4 regions of the Paenibacillus sp. FSL R5-0475 genome follow, and region 1 is predicted to be linked to each of the others. Evidence: riboswitches for the same ligand, from Rfam matches in the RefSeq annotation. Region 1 holds a riboswitch; each other region holds the start of a gene.
What was found. Region 1 has a riboswitch for cyclic di-GMP ahead of MKX41_RS23850 (NPCBM/NEW2 domain-containing protein). Riboswitches for the same ligand answer to the same signal wherever they lie in the genome.
Positions count from the first base shown of each region.

Region 2: another riboswitch for cyclic di-GMP. It lies ahead of MKX41_RS29330 (glycosyl hydrolase); the one in region 1 lies ahead of MKX41_RS23850 (NPCBM/NEW2 domain-containing protein).
Region 3: another riboswitch for cyclic di-GMP. It lies ahead of MKX41_RS26530 (anti-repressor SinI family protein); the one in region 1 lies ahead of MKX41_RS23850 (NPCBM/NEW2 domain-containing protein).
Region 4: another riboswitch for cyclic di-GMP. It lies ahead of MKX41_RS15425 (thiamine pyrophosphate-binding protein); the one in region 1 lies ahead of MKX41_RS23850 (NPCBM/NEW2 domain-containing protein).

Region 1 is NZ_JBBORK010000001.1:5,333,854-5,338,070, forward strand. It holds gene MKX41_RS23850 (NPCBM/NEW2 domain-containing protein) at 1-1,828, opposite strand, end outside; cyclic di-GMP riboswitch class I at 1,983-2,069, opposite strand; gene MKX41_RS23855 (hypothetical protein) at 2,229-2,801, opposite strand; gene MKX41_RS23860 (EAL domain-containing protein) at 2,911-3,900, opposite strand; gene MKX41_RS23865 (Crp/Fnr family transcriptional regulator) at 3,950-4,217, opposite strand, start outside.
Region 2 is NZ_JBBORK010000001.1:6,568,862-6,573,078, reverse strand. It holds gene MKX41_RS29335 (glycosyl hydrolase) at 1-540, opposite strand, end outside; gene MKX41_RS29330 (glycosyl hydrolase) at 694-2,244, opposite strand; cyclic di-GMP riboswitch class I at 2,257-2,336, opposite strand; gene MKX41_RS29325 (sugar phosphate nucleotidyltransferase) at 2,473-3,846, opposite strand.
Region 3 is NZ_JBBORK010000001.1:5,923,940-5,928,156, forward strand. It holds gene MKX41_RS26525 (2-oxoglutarate dehydrogenase E1 component) at 1-1,498, opposite strand, end outside; cyclic di-GMP riboswitch class I at 1,969-2,053, shown strand; gene MKX41_RS26530 (anti-repressor SinI family protein) at 2,080-2,235, shown strand; gene MKX41_RS26535 (helix-turn-helix domain-containing protein) at 2,436-2,765, opposite strand; gene MKX41_RS26540 (TasA family protein) at 2,924-3,544, opposite strand; gene sipW (signal peptidase I SipW) at 3,636-4,217, opposite strand, start outside.
Region 4 is NZ_JBBORK010000001.1:3,427,550-3,431,766, forward strand. It holds gene MKX41_RS15420 (methyl-accepting chemotaxis protein) at 75-1,325, shown strand; cyclic di-GMP riboswitch class I at 1,517-1,612, shown strand; gene MKX41_RS15425 (thiamine pyrophosphate-binding protein) at 1,731-3,374, shown strand; gene MKX41_RS15430 (carboxymuconolactone decarboxylase family protein) at 3,385-3,753, shown strand; gene MKX41_RS15435 (hypothetical protein) at 3,793-4,143, shown strand; gene MKX41_RS15440 (3-oxoacyl-[acyl-carrier-protein] synthase III C-terminal domain-containing protein) at 4,195-4,217, shown strand, end outside.

The DNA.
Region 1 (4,217 bases):
GTTCCTCTGCTGTATATGGATTGACGATATACACTGTACCGCCTTTAGTCACTTCATGTGCATAATAACTATTCGTAGCAAATTCAGGAACGGTTATAATATTCTTACCTGGACGCAATTGCACACCTCTAGCCCAAACATTCCAAGCCGCCTCTTGTTGAGAAAAGACTAAAGAAGGTAGTTTATCGCTCGAAGCTGCGTCCACATAAACGTTGATCGTATCTCCAGGCATTGAAACGAGACCTGTAGGCTGGTTGTTCGTACCGAAACCAATTCTCAGGTTTTCCTGCGCATGCTTTTTCATATCTCCACGTTGTTCCGCCTCAATGAGGGTGCCTTCAGTTTGAACTTCACCATTCACTAGCTTCTTAGCTAAATCCAAAGAATCTTTCAGGATTGGATAGAGCGGATGTACTTTTGCCGCTTCTTCTAATTCATTGATTGCTTCGACGCTATTATAAGCAGGAACAACCGCACTCATCGTGCCATCTGTGAAAATACCATTTACAGCTTCGCTTACTTTATCTTCTGTATAAAATCTAAATTCAGCCGCAAAAGGTCTGTTGATATTGGCTTTTGTGAACTTGAATTTCAATCTTTTAAACTTCGTAGGTTCGAATTTAAACTCCAGAAAATCATTCGTACTAGTCGCGGTTCCGCTAGATACGAGTTGGAAGGTCTCTCCCTTACTTGTTTCTGATGCATAAATTTCAAAAGCCTCTGGGAAGCCTTTGCGGTTATCTCTAGCCAGGAAAGCCAATCTATCTAGTACTTTCGCTTGCGCTAATTCAAACACGACTTCATTCGTGAAGCTGTCATCATTGTTTTTGTTCGTTTCCCAGTGTGTATTCGGCTGGTCATCGAGCATGTATTCCGGTTTCGTACCTGGATAGCTCCCACCGTTCACCGTTACTTTTGATACATTAGAGTTGGGCATTCTATAAGCTTCGCTATAGGCATTTTCGTATGCTGTACCATAGCCTTTTAGCTTCGAAACCTTAGCCGCTGTTGCCTCTATTTGATGATTCTCCAGAAGTACTTTTGCATTCTCTATATCTGCTTGAAACTGCGCGTACAGTGGATGTGTCTGTACTTCTTGTTCTAAAGCCGTTAATTTCTCCACCGTATTAAATGCTGTGCTAGCTTGACTCAAGGTATCATCTGTAAATAAATTTTTCATTTTAGCGGATACGGTATCTTCTTTGTAAAAAGAAAACTCAGCTGCACTCGCCCAATCTTGGTTAGCTTTTTTGAAGACAAATTTAAGTCTCTTGAAGGCTGTGGGTGCAAACTGAATCTCTACTACGTCACCTGCTCCGCCTTTATATTCTCCAGAGGATACTAGCGTATAATCGCCTGCATCCGTAGTTGAGCCATAAATATCAAATTCCTGAGCAAACCCCTTCCCCTTTGCACTGGATTGTCTTGCAGCGTATACGATGCTATTTAATTCAGTGGACTCATTGAAAACAAAGACAACCTCATTCGTGAACGTTGAACTGTTCGGTTTGCCCGTTTCCCAATGCGTACTCATATCGCCATCAATAGCCTTAGCTATAGGTGAACCTGAGTAGTTGCCACCGTTATTGGTAATGGATTTAATATTCGCAGGATTCATTCTAAAAACATCATTATAAGCGCTTAGGATAGCCTTGCCGTAGAGATCAAACGGAATAACTGACGCATTGCTGAATAGGTCAGCCTTGCTTTGTACTACAGTGTTCACTACACTTACCTTGCTTACATCACTTGCTAAAGCATAACCTGCCTCACTCGAAAAACTAGCTAACATGGCTGCTGATGTAGCGATCGCAATCATTTTTTTCATTTTTTCTACCCCCCAGATGTAATATGAATCTCTTCCGTGCCTAAAAATAGGCACAAAAAAAACTACCCCAAAAGAGTAGCTTGATTGCGTATAAAGTCGCATAAAAACTAAGACTTAATTTTTATTAAACTTTAACAAAAAGCGTAATACACTCTTTGGCAGCTGGCTGACAATAGTTATGATAACCTTAGTCCCTATAGCTTTGCGTCCCTACATTTCCATAGGTTTGCCTATGAAGTTTCGAATACATTACAAAGAGTAACATAACGCTACATCTGATCGCATGATTAATTGGTATGAAATCCGAATAGGTAATTGCAATTACTTTTTCTATCGTGATAGATATTCTTTATCGAGTATCCCGGAAGAGAGTGAGGACACTTTAGGACTGGAGGTCTACTTAACTCCCCGCACCAAACAAACGCCGGAACCAATTCCACACATCGCCCGTGATGGGAATTAACCCGAAGCCATGCTCGCCAACTGCGATTAGACCATATGCCCATTGGCCAATAGCTACTGCTCCCCCAGCAATCCGTCCTATGGCTACCGCCCCAAATGCCGTATCACCTATGGCGACAGCCCCCAACGCTTTTTCGGCTATCGCGATCGCGCCTACAGCCACTCCTGCAATGGCAATCGCCCCAGCTGCGAAGCCAAGCCAGCTAATGGCTATCGCTCCAAGGGCTAACCACATTCCTAGTGATATTGCACCCACTGATAGAACCCCTACGCTTATCGCACCTATGGAAATCAAGCCTACAGCTACATCTCCAATAGCAATTAATCCAACAGCTGTCTTCACTTGTGGCTTGCTTCCGTGACCATACCCCTGACCTGAGTATCGACCCAAATTGCTGCGAATACTTACCACCGGAAATGATGGAGACGGCCATTGATAATCAATTTCTCGTCCACCTAACCCTCTAGAATCCGCCCAGTGTGTGATGTACTTATGCCATTTCATATCCATCCCGTCCCCCTTCTCAATTACCTTAATTATACAACCCCGGGGGTTGGCTGTACTCAGACTCTGACCTGAAATTCATCTCATCCTCTAGACGGAGTTATACTCATTAGGATCACTGTTTGGGAATAGGATCAGGCTTTCCAAATAAATATCCCTGAAACAACTGATAACCACTCTGCTTAAGCCATTCAAAGTCCTCTCTAAACTCCACACCTTCTGCTAAAGGAACGGATTGGATTTCTAAAGCTTTTTCTAAAAATTGTTTAGCTATTTTCTGTTTGTTCAGATCGCTGGACACACCCTGAACATATTTCATATCCAGCTTCATGTAATGGGGTTTAAGCTCCAATAACATCTCGATCGTGCTGAAGCCCTCGCCAACATCATCTAAAGCGTATTCAAATCCCCGATCCTTGTAATATGTCAAAATAGCTTTCAAATGAGCGAGATCATCCACTTTCTCCGTCTCAACAACTTCAAAAACAAAAAGAGAGGGATCGACGCCTAATTGATTGGCCAGTTCAACGGTTGATCTTAAGCAGAACTCTGGCGCGTAGATCGACGTTGGGATAAAATTAATAAACGTTTTTTTATTTAAGGGTGCAGCATATTTTACAGCAGTCATTCTACATAACCGGTCTAAAGCATATAAACGCCCACGATTCCGTGCCGCCGCAAAAATCTCATTAGGATAGATAAGGGACCCATCTTCTTTTTTAAATCTGGATAGGAGCTCGTATGCAAAAACCTCTTCCCGTATGTTCACAATCGGTTGGAAGTGACAAGTAACTAAGCCCTTAGTTATAACCTCATCAATCCACTCCATATCAAGTACAGTGGGTAATTCGGATAGAGGTCTCCATGTTTGGTCATCTATACGGAATTCAAACTGCTCCGACTCCATATGGTCATTACAGAAATCTAGAAAATCCCGCACCCCAGCCTCCTTAATCGTAATCACATTTTCTTCTACCTTATGTATCGTATTACTTCTACTCAAGTGATGAATAACCTCAGGTAAAATCCTTAGATTAAGCTCACCATGAGCCTTGATTTCAAAATTCAGCTCTCTTACTACACAATGATTACATGCCACATTCATAACCCCTTTAATAATCAATTCTCTGAAAAAGATCCAGGAACTGCTCTTCTCAATCGAAATCCGTATACTCTAGTAAATACGTCGGGTCTAACACGGTGATCTGCTGATGTTGAATATCAATAATCTTTTGCTCTTGCAGATCTTTAAGCACAAGGGTAGCTGTCTCCCTTAGCGTTCCGATCATATCCGCGAACTGCTGATGGGTCAATCGAAGATCAATCCTCTGTTTGCCTTGCTCCTCTACTCCGAATCTTTGGTATAGTCTTCTTAGTGTAAATATCGCACGCGCTCTCGCATCATGAAATTTCATTTCGTGT
Region 2 (4,217 bases), 1.2 Mb from region 1:
ATCAGAGATTAGACTCTTATACTGAGCCGTCCCAGGCGTAACATAAGTATTAAACTTCTCTTGACTGAGACTTCTGTTTACATTGGACCACTCCGGAGAAGTCCCCGGCAAACTCTGATGGAATGTCATGGCTACAATGCCACCCTCTTGATGCCACTCCATTGCACTGTCTATAACAGCTTGTCGCTGTTCTGCGATCGTCCCTTCGGGTTGATTATTAATTGCCCCCAATTCATAACCATGTAGAACGGCATTTTGTCCCGATGTATTCTTCAGCTTATGAACCAGTTCATCTGGACTTTCTAGATAATCGTGCTGGCCAGACAGGATTCCTTTGCCACGTAGATTCACCAAAGTACTCAGCAGTTGCTTGGCTTCTTCAGAAGCTGATGGATTGCTTGGTATAGCCGGAGGAAGAGCGGAAGAAACACTCATAGCCTTCGGAAGACCCTTAACCTCTCCCCAAGGCAGCAAGGAAAAAATAATAAACACCGGTAATATAGTAAACAACAATCTGTTTTGCTTATAATATTTACGCAAATAAATCCTCCTTTCGGTAGCTGTACTGCCTCCACAGGTGCTAAATAAACATACCTGTTATCGGACAATCGTCTTCTGACCTAATGAGGACTATAGCTTAGTAGCTCTGCAATAACGCAGAGCCACTAAGGATCGACCTTTAATTTTCATCAATCAGGAGACATCCGGAAGATAAAGTGCACTTGCTGGAACTGTCTCTTTAGCTTGACTAGCACTTTCCCACATCAAGCGGACTCTCGCATCGCCTTCATTTTCGTAATACTCCACCTTGATATCGTATAGCTGGCCAGCCTTCAGCGTTATATTACCCTTACGCTCAGTACCACTTTGCTTAGTCCAACTATCAATCACGGATTGCCCATTCACCCACACACGGATGCCATCATCTGAGGTAGTGTAAAATGTATATTGCTCATCATATAATGGCTTAATTTTACCGCTCCAACGTATGGAGAAACGATCAACCCCGAGGGCGGCATCCGGCGATCCTTGCCGCCAATTGAAATCGATAATTGCATCAGTTCTAGTAAGAGCTGCTGTTCCCGATAGCTGTATGTTGTTGTAATATTCTCCTGCAAGCCCCTTCACAAGAGGAATTGCTGCCTCACCCTCTTCTTCGGGAGGTGCCGGCGCTGGTGCAGCGCTAGGTGTCGGTACCAGACTAGTATTTAATTTATCTCTAGTTAAGGTATAGTTGCTATTCATAAATGTTTTAATTGTATCTGCACTATTATTCTCGTAAAGCATTTTTCCCCAGCTCATCATATACGTCCATTTACTTTGTGATTGCTGAAGCTTCTCCAGATTAGGCATTTCACCATTCTCCCCGATCGCAATCGGTTTGCCTGCGGCTAGACTCAACAAGCTGTCATAGTATTTTTGCTGGTAATCATTTTCGTATATATCTGCTGCCAGAATATCTACTTTATCAGCACCTGGATAAGTTAGCGCATAAGGATCTGACCAAACATTGGGAGCATTCGGACTCCATACCCATAACAAATTATTTAATTTATGAACGTTAACAAAACGGTCATACATAATATTCCAAAGTTTAGAAAAGTTATTTTTCTTCCCCCACCAGAACCAGTTCCCGTTCATTTCATGATAGGGTCTCCAAAGCACCGGAACATTGGCATCGCGCAAGCTTTTTAAAGAGACTGCCACCTTATCAAGTTCAGCGATCAGATTGTTATATTGCTTGGTACCCGGTGTAACGTAACTATCGAACTCATTCTGACTAAGTGTTTTTTTTACATTATCCCAGTCATAAGAGGTGCCCGGCAGGTTAGCATGAAAAGTCATAGCTACGATCCCGCCCGCTTTATTCCAGTTGATGGCGCTGTTCACCACATTTTGACGCTGCCAGGCCATCGTTCCTTCTGACTGACCGCTGATCGCGCCCAGTTCATAACCGTGAAGAGCGGCATATTGTCCGCTGGTTCCCTTCAGCATATTGTTAATTTCATCTGGACTTTCTAAATAGTCATGTTGACCAGCAATAATACCTTTTCCTGAGATCGAGTAAAAATAGTTAAGCAGCTTTACGGCTTCAGGTGAGGCTCCTGGGGTAACTGGCGTTCCAGAATTTGAAGCAGCTATGACAACAGACGGCGAAATTCCAACAGTAAGCGGAAGTGCAGTCAGAAACAAGACGAGTGACAGAAATGCGCCAAATAATCGATACGTACGGTAAGCTTTCAAAATAATCTCCCTTTCGGTAGCCAGGCTGCCACTCTTTCGAAGGCCCTATAGCTTTGCGTCCCTACCTTTCGATAGGTTTGCCTTTTCAATTTAAGAGAAATAATCTCTCTTACCGTAAGTATCGACGACAATTAATGATATATTTAGTGTTTTTATGACTTTTTTTGATAATTGAGTCAATTTACCTGTTTCAAGAAATTTTGGATTGGTTAAATAGATAGGTTAGACCTATGAAATGAATTGTTGTAGTTCTATATCATTCCAGTCTAAAGTAATACGAATGTTATCTTCTTCTACTAATTCAGAACCCGTCTGTACCTCTATAAACTCGACATCCGTCAAAGCAAGGATCGCGTGCTTCGTTCCTTCCGGTATACGTACCACGTCCCCAGCCTTCACATTATGTTTTTTCTCATTCAGAACAATACTTGCTTCGCCGCTGACGATTGTCCAAATTTCACTACGCTTGCGATGTAATTGATAGCTGATATTATTCCCCTCGGATATAAAAATCCGTTTGGTCAGCACTTCATTGCCTTCATCATATTTCACATAATCAATAACTTTGTAATGGCCCCAGCGGCGTTCCTCGTACATCGGTCTTTGTTCAAAGGTCTTCAGCACTTCTTTAATCCGTGGGCTCTCAGCTTTATGGGTAACTAGAATCCCATCCGGGCTAGCCGCAATGATCAGATCCTTCGCACCAATTACCGTAATCGGAATATCCAGCTCATTAATCAAGCAAGTCCCCTCAGAATCCGCCGTCACAAAACCTTTTCCTACATGCTTGCTGCTCATTTCCTCTGTCAGCGTATTCCACGTTCCAAGATCCTTCCAGAATCCATCATACGGCTGTACTACAATATGTTCTTCTTTCTCCACCACTTCATAATCAAAGCTGATGGAAGACAATAGCTTATACTGCTTCTGCAATTCTTCATATCCTAAAGGCAACCCTTTACGCTGCAAAATATCTAACAAGTACCCTAAGCGGAAGGCAAACACTCCACAATTCCACAAGGCATTTTGCTCGATGAGCTGTTCTGCTTGTATACGGTCTGGTTTCTCTTGAAAGTGACTCACCTTCATAAAACCATTTCCCCCCGCCTCTTCGGTGGTAGGAATAATATATCCGTATTTCTCTGAGGCATGTTCAGGAACAACACCCATTAGTGCCAGATTTGCTCCACTTTCCAGCATGGTCCCCTCAAGCATAGCTATGGTATCGAAAAAGGATGCTTCTACATAAGGGTCAACAGGCAATATTGCTACCGTTTCCGCTGGAGAAACACCTGCCACTGAATAAAGATAGGTAGCTGTTAAGGCGATAGCCGGAAAAGTATCCCGACGCTCCGGTTCAACGATAATCGGCACATGACTTCCCAGCTGGCTTTGTATCATTTCTACTTGGCCACGGCCGGTGGCCAGATAAGATGATTCTGCCATCCCTGCTTCCTCCAGCTGTCTCCAGACACGTTGTACCATGGATTCTGGTTCACCCTGAGGGCTTTCAAGTACCTTTAGAAATTGCTTTGAACGTGAGTCGTTGGACAACGGCCATAACCGTTTACCTGAACCGCCTGATAGAAGTACCATTTTCATAGAATGAACCCTCCTTAATATATGGAAATGAGCATAATTGAATTGTTATCAAAACGTATAGCTTCCGCTTAGCCTTAGTTCGAGCGGATGCATTTTTAAAAAAATTTATTAGGTATGAACCACTCCAAGGGATTTTGGACTTCCGATCGCTGTTATCCTCAGATTTCCTGATTTGAACCGCCGCCAGCGGTAGAAATCCGAGGATAAAGGCGAACACTCCGTTTCTACAGTTCCAAATTCCCTTTCCGTTCTTTACCTAACCAACTTCCTCTAAATGCTTGAACCGTACTGCACCGGGCTGTACCAGCCGGAAGGCAGCACGTTTTTCTAAAGATTTGCTTCTGCTCCTATGGAGGCAGCAGCCAACGCAA
Region 3 (4,217 bases), 590 kb from region 1:
CACGCTGTAGCCGCTCCGCATACACCTTGTAAACGGTTGGATGATTGCGTACCTTACCGTACACGATAGGTTGTGTAGTTTCAGGATCATCCATTTCGTTATGTCCATGACGACGATAGCCGATGAGATCAATAACGAAATCCTTTTTGAATTGATTGCGATATGCACTAGCTAAACGAACGGCTGATATACAGGCCTCAGGATCATCAGCATTGACATGGATAATTGGAATTTCATATCCTTTGGCGATGTCACTTGCATAATGCGTTGAACGGGAGTCTTCGCTTTCTGTCGTAAAGCCGATCCGGTTATTAACAATGATATGGATCGTCCCGCCATTCTGATAACCTTGAAGTTTGCCAATATTAAGTGTTTCTGCAACAATCCCTTCACCTGGAAAAGCAGCATCGCCATGCATCAGTACCGCCATAGCTTTACTGGTATCAATCTTCGGCAATCCGGCTGTGCTCCGATCTTCTTGAGCAGCACGAGTGAAGCCTTCCACGACAGGATTGACGAATTCCAAGTGACTTGGGTTATTCGCTAGTGTTATTCTTGTGCGTACCGTTTCTCCTTCACGGACAGCGCGGTCTGCACCCAGATGGTATTTCACATCACCCGTCCAGCCATAGTTAATGCCTGTAGAGCCTTCGGAAGGGAAAAGCTCCTTGTTCGGAGAATGATGAAACTCTGAAAATATAATGTCATAAGGTTTGCCCAAAATATGTGCAAGAACGTTGAGGCGACCACGATGCGCCATGCCCATCAGAATATGCTCTGCGCCGTCATGCGCAGCAGCGCGTACGATTTCATCCAGCATCGGTACGAGAGCGTCATTGCCTTCCAAACTGAAACGCTTCTGACCCACAAAGGTTTTGTGAAGGAAGGTTTCGAATTGCTCTACTTGGATCAGGCGGTTTAGCAGCTCTTTACGTTCTGCATTATTTAAAGGCGCTGGTGAGCTTGTGGATTCTGCCTGTCTGTTCAACCATTTCAGTTCTTGTTCTTCATGCACATGCCCGAATTCATAGGCGATTGTCTTGGTGTAAGCCTGACGCATACGCTGAACTGCATCCCATCCGGTATGCACATCATTCGGCGCATTCTCCCAAATGAGCGTGGCAGGTAGTGCGAGCAGATCCTCACGAGTCAGCTCATAGGTTTCGAGTTCAAGATATTTAGCCATGGGATTGTGATCGCGCTCAAGCGGATCAATATCAGCGGCCATATGGCCATATATACGAATATTAGCGATTAGCTTGGAAGCTCTTACTGCCTTTCTAAGCCATTCGGTGTCTCCCGAAATGCGAGGCTGTGGAGCCGGTTCGCTATCCGGTGTTAGGGGTGGGGGACCCGAATTTGTAAAAAGCTCGCGATAATTATTCTCTACGGTGGAAGGATCTTTCACAAACTGTTCATATCTTTCTTGAATGTAGCCTAAATTGGGTCCGTAATACTTACTCCAAATGGATTCGTTATAGGGCTCTTTGGCTGCCATGAATACATCCTCCTTAACGGATGAACTCCATACGTGACATTTTGTGTCAACGCTTACTGGAGCTGTGATGATTGCGGTTTCATTTCTCATCTTATTGTGCTACTTTCCACACGTGTAATCAATTCATTCTTTCGTCCAATACGTTCGCAAAATGGTATGGGTTAGCTTGTTCTAATGAAAAGAACGCTGTTTCTTCTCATTACCCATTCCTAAGGCCCACTAAAATGATTCTAATATCCTTATTTTTAACTAATAGGGAAGGAAGTATCATTCTATCGGCTTAATTAATTTTATGAATAGGACGAGTATCGTGTTAAAAGGACAAGATATCGCACAAAAGAGCTTCTATTTTTTGTTTTTTAATGGAAAAACTAATCAGAAATCGACACACTTTTCCACTTTAGTATAGTATAATGTTATTGCAGTTAGCGATTTTCATATATTCAAAGTAGATCCTTTCGTGTAAAGGGTCCAGTAAAAGGTAAACCTGCCGAAAGGCAGGGGCACAAAGTCGCGGGTCTAAGGTAGAAATACTATGACAGCCGGATTGCCTGGGGACTAAAATCTTAGGAGGAGATTTTTTGGACAAGTCCAACCAGGGAAGCAACAGAGAACAGCAGGTCATTGATCTAGACGTAGAGTGGGTCCATTTATTATTAGCAGCTAAGAAGGCTGGCATAAAGGCAGATGAAATTCGTCGCTTCTTTCATGAGAAGACTGTGCAAGCCGTGCAGTAATACATTCAGAGCATTAGATATCAAAAGAGCACAGCGATAACTCGCTGTGCTCTTTTTCTTTATATAAGAATCTATAAGTTTCAGACTTGGTCCTTATATTCTGCTAGAATTCAAACGCCTTCGCAGTCCATGTTAGGAGGCGAAGGCGCTTATGTTTAATAGTATGAGTAGAAGAGGATCTTATCAGGTCAGGTGGAATATTAATCCTTATGATCAAGGCGCCATTTCTGGTAGTCCAGAAACTCCTTGAATTCGCGTTTGCTTATGCCTGAGGCCATAGCTTCCTGCACCAATCGGAACCATTCCGAATCTAAAGGTGACTCCTCAGCATCATTAGGTTCTCCATAGAGCAAAGCGTGGATGGATACCTGAAGCGCATCGGCGATCTTTTCGATAAACTGGATTGAAGGATTGGATTGGATGTTTCTCTCCACATTGCTAAGATACGATTTAGCAACATCCGCTCTGTCCGCAAGCTCAGATAGGGATAACCCCTTTTCTAGGCGGAGATGCTGGATACGTTGGCCCATATTTTGTGCCACTATGCTGACGCCCCTCCGTAATTTTTGTTATTAGTATAGCAAATATCGATAAATTCGACAAAGTTTATTGTAAAGAGAAGAGCAGCATCTACTTATCCGCTTCCGGAATAAGAATCTGCTGCTCTTCGAATGGAAGACTTATTAGATTATTTAGCGGATCCAGCAGTTTGCTTACCTACGAAATCCCAAGTCAGAGTTAATGAATCTTTTTGGAAGTAGTTTTGCTCTTGGCCGTTATCAACAAATTCGAATTGAACGGTGAAGCTATCATTTGTGCCGGCCTTAATTCCAGATGCTTCGCTAGTACCCCAGATTGCATCAAGTCCAGTATTTTTTACGAGATCCGGTGTCTGAGTCTTCAAATCGGCTAGGGTAGTTTCCCAAACTACTTTCTCTTCACTACCAGGTAAGATGCCGCTTTTATCTTTATTCACCAGGAATTTAACTTTGATGGATTTTGCCAAATCGTTAGCGCCGTTGTTACCACCTACATCATTAATAGAGGTAGCTGTTTTGAGGAGGATCGAACCGATATCAAGTGTACCGTCATTTTTTAGTTTGAAGTCTCTTTTGATCGTATCGCCTGGCTTCAGATCCTTCAAATCAACGATAACAGAAGGATCAGAGTTCAAATCCAGTGTACCTGCTGCGAATGTAGCGGTGCTTTGTGCAGTGTCGCTAAAGTAAGCGAAAGTTCCTCCACCAATCAATGATAAACCCAGTGCTGCAGATGCTACGCCAAGACCCAATGTTTTTTTGATACCCATAATTAAAATTCCTCCTCGGTTTTTGTGGTTTTTTTATAAAAGTTATATATTGTAACTTCCGGTTCGTAAGCGGAAGCGGACAATCAACGGATTACTGTATTTCAGTTGGAGGTGGAGAGGTGGGAAGTATAGCAGCATTTTTCTTTTCGAGTGCAGCTACAGCCTTCCATGATGAATACAGGGCATAGAGCAGGAGCATCAAGCCTGGTACGATCATGAGCACAACACTTCCAGCTTTGGAAACTGCGAAATTCATAGCGTAACCTACATAAGGTACGGTGACCCCGGTATACTCAGCTACAACATTCGTGGAACTGGTAGGGTTCATATCAGGTGCATCATTGTTATCACCTTTCGTGCGATACATGGCTTCACCGGTAGCGTTATTCATTGTTGCTTCTACAACACGGTGAGTAATGAGCAGGTTTTCTTCATTTCTAAAGGTGATCACATCGCCTTTTTTGAAGCGATTCATATCTCCTCCGGGTTTTAAAGCGACAATCGATCCGGTTTGAATCCCTGGTTCCATCGAACCTGAGAGTACCGATTTGATCTGGTATCCGAAGAAGGCAGGTTCACCGCCGGAGGCCTTTGATAAAACTACGGCTACCACCAGCAGAATGAATATCACAAGCATGATGCTCGATAATGTATTGTTGACCATTTTTTTAAT
Region 4 (4,217 bases), 1.9 Mb from region 1:
ACTATAGACCAATCACCTTTAAATCCCATATAATAACACCAATACATAATATTAATAAGGAGGACATTATACCAATGAACTGGATGCATAAACTTCCGTTAAAACAAAGAATTGTTGCCGGATGTTACCTCGTTGCCGCACTATTTGCCATTCCTGTTTTAGTTACTTTTATGATCTTAGGCAACATTATTTTGGGTATTGTTCTAATCGTTGTTCTTGCTGCTCTAACTTTCCCAGTGGCCCGCTTTATCGAGAGAACGCTTACATCTTCTTTTGATGACATCGCGAATGTATCTCATAGTATTTCAAAAGGGGATTTTACTAGTAGAGCCGACGAGAACGGGTCTATGGGGGACGTAAGTCGTTCCTTTAATACTATGATTGACAAGCTCAAGAAGATTTTGACAGAAGCATCACAAATCACTCGTCAAGTTATGGATGCAAGCCGTGGAATCGAAGATAAGAATCAGAATTTGAAAATTGTCATGGCACAGGTAGCCTCTTCGTCTAACGAGCTAGCTCTTGGTGCAAATGAAATATCTACGGATATCGCTGAAATGACAGAATCCATTAAAGATATTGAGAATAAAGTATCCAATTATACGAACTCAACGAAAGAAATGAACAGACGTTCAATACATACATTAGAACTAGTTGAACAAGGACGGCAGTCCGTTGATACTCAAGCTGAAGGCATGCGCAAAAACATCCAGGCTACTCAAAAAGTAGCTGATACTATCGAAGCCCTGTCTCATAATGCTCGCGGAATTACGATGATTACAAAAACCATCACAGAGATCGCTGAGCAGACCAACCTCTTATCGCTGAATGCCTCCATCGAAGCAGCACGCGCCGGAGAGCATGGTCGAGGTTTTGCTGTAGTCGCACAGGAGGTTCGTAAACTTGCCGAGGAATCAACAGCTTCAACGAAGGAAGTCTTTGGCTTAGTTCGGAGCATCGAAACTGATATCAAACAAGCGATTGACAATATCGCTATCAACGAAGAAGTCGTACAGGTACAGAATGAGATGATCACTCAATCTGCTCATATCTTTGCTCAAATTGTGCAAAGTGTGCAGTATATTACCGAGCAAATCTCTTCCTTCTCTGCTGAAAGTGATCTGATGTTGGAAAGTGCCTTGAAAATCTCAAGTGCAATAGAGAATATCTCTGCAATCACACAGCAAACCGCTGCCGGCACCGAGGAAGTATCCGCCGCTATGAATGAACAAATTAATGCCCTGCAGTCCGTTGCTGAAGAAACTGAGAAAATGACACAGGCTGTGTTTAATCTACAGAAGACTATCCATATTTTCAAGTTTTAAGTCACTTGCAAAAATATATAAACAAGTCCAAAAACTCCTCCTAAGTTTTGACTTAGGGGGAGTTTTTTTATATCTATTATTTCATAGGTTGGACAAGACTTTCGTCAAAATTCGAGTTAATTTGCGAAAATATATTGACAAAGGTTCTCTAGGAATATATTGTAAAGGAAAATTCTTCTTATAAATTTTAAAATTAATATTGGCAAAATCTTCGAAAGAGGATGACGCAAAACCATGGATCTACAGCCTCATTTTTAATCAGAGGCCATGACTGCCAGGTTGCAGATAACCAAGACGACTGAACAATTGTTCAGTCTCTATGGCGATTTATGCCACCAACCTGTGCCCTAATTCAGAGCACAGGTTTTCTAATGTTTGATTTTAAAATAACAATCAACTTGTGAGGTGTATTTTTTGAAGACAGTCGCAGATTACATGTCGGAAGCACTACGGAACCTAGGTGTTACCCATTCCTTTGGTATTATTGGGAAATCCATTTGTCCTATTGTTCTTAAAATGGTAGATTACGGTATTGAATTTATTCCTGGGAGACATGAGTCCAGTTCCGGCTTCGAAGCAGCCGGGTATGCGCTTAAAACTGGAAAACTAGGTGTAGCTTTTGGTACTTCAGGTCCTGGTGGAACAAACCTATTAACTGCAGCAGCACATGCTAAGGCTAACAACCTACCTGTCCTATTTATTACTGGCCATCAATCTATTAAAGAGCTTGGAATTCCCCAATGTCAGGACTCTACTTCTTTTCTAGCTGATTTAGCTGATATGTTTAGACCTGCCACCTTGTATAGCAAGCTTATTGAACGTGGAGATCACTTTAACACAATCTTTAATCATGCCATATCCATTGCTTTGAGCGGTAATCGTGGTCCAGTTCACCTTTGTATTCCCTTTGATGTCCAAACGGAATTGCTAGAGGAATGTAATATTGTAATCCCTGAACGCGAATCACTGGTTAGCCATGCTAATATCGACCGTGTACTTGATGCTATAAATAACTCTAAGAATCCAATAATTATCGCGGGTAAAGGCGTTAACCGCTCAGGAGCACATAGTGAGCTAATTCAATTAGCGGAAACATTTAATATTCCTGTAGTTACATCTCCAGGTGGTAAAGGGGCTATAGCTTGGGATCATCCACTCTATCACGGTCCAATTGGAGTAGGCGGTTGTACCCATGGGGATGACTTGCTGAATCAAAGTGATCTATTTATCGTTCTCGGGTCACGTTTAAGTGATATGACTATTTGTAATCTTAAAAGGGAAAATCATCCTGCAACATTAATTCAGTTTGATAGCGATCCGACTTTTGTCGGAAAAATATTGTTCTCTAAAACAATTCCAGTGACTGGAGATCTACGCGACAATCTAGTTTACTATCTCAATAATATTGACACGAACAACATCACAAAACGCGAAGCACCGACAAATTCTGATTATACCGAAGAGCCTCCGATTTTACCAAACCTTTCACTTGCATCGGTCTTGAGTACGATGAGTGATTTGATTCCTTATAACAGCACAGTCTTTGTTGATGATGGAAGTCACGGTTTCCATGCTGCGAAATGGTACAAGGTTAAGAAACCGGGCAGTTTTGTTTTCGATGCTTACTTTGCTTGCATGGGTAATTCTATCGGGATGGCGATTGGTGCAAAGGTTGCTGCTCCAGAAGAAACGATCTTCTGCATTACAGGAGACGGTTGCTTTATGATGCTAGGCGCAGAGATTAACGCTGCTGTCTGCAAGGATATTCCTGTCATATTCATTGTTGTGAATAATAAACAGCTAGATATGGCTCTAAAAGGTATGGAAAAAACTACAGGACGTATTGACGGAACTATCTACGAAGTCCCTATGGATGCAGTGAAATTCGCAGAATCACTAGGCGCTAAGGGTTACAAATGTGAGACAGCGGAGGAGTTCGAAACAGCCATCAAGGACGCTGTTGCCATCAACCGTGTTGCCGTCATTGAACTGCTAACAGACCGTGATGAGGTCCCTCCGACTGCTCACCGTACTTTGAACCTAAATTAGGAGGTCACTTATGAAAGACAATGTAAACAGTGGTCTGAACCACTTCACGAATCTCTCTGGAGACTACGGAGCTAAAGCACTGGCTCCGATTAAAGAACATTTCCCCGATTTGGCTGAATTTATTATGGGGAATGCCTACGGCGATATTTTTCAACGCAACACAATCGAAGCTGACTGGAAGGAAATCACAGTTATCTCTGCCCTGATTTCGATGGGTCAGTTTGATCAATTGGGTGTTCATTATGTCATGGCTCTTCGTGTGGGTGTTACTGTAGAACAACTCAAAGGTATTCTATTACACTTAGTACCCGCTATAGGGGCACCTAGAATCATCACCGCTTTTAATATTCTTCTCGAAACGATTGAAGAAATAAAGTAACTATTTTCAGTAAATTAAAATATCGGGAGAGATGTTAACGTGGGACAGTTTATTTTAAAGACAGACACTACTAAAAAAGTGATCAATATTGAGCTGGAAGGAACATTTTCTGAAGAAGATGGTCTGAAATCTATCCAAGCTTATCAACAAACTATTAATCCTATCACTCCAGCAGACTATGAATTACAAATCGACTGCAGAAAGCTAAACGTAACTGCACCTGATGTTGTGCCTCTTTTGGAAGGTTGCTTCGTAATGTTTAAGAATGATGGATTTGTAAAAGTAAATCTAACCCTTGAGAATAACCCAATTCTTAAAATGCAGCTTGCTCGTCTGGGTCGTAAAGCAGGACTAGATAACATCGAGATCATTTCCACCGTTACAGCTTAATTCTTCTTATAACTAAAAAAACTATAGAGTTTTTCAGGAGGATTCATTCATATGACCGGAATTCGTATTCAAGA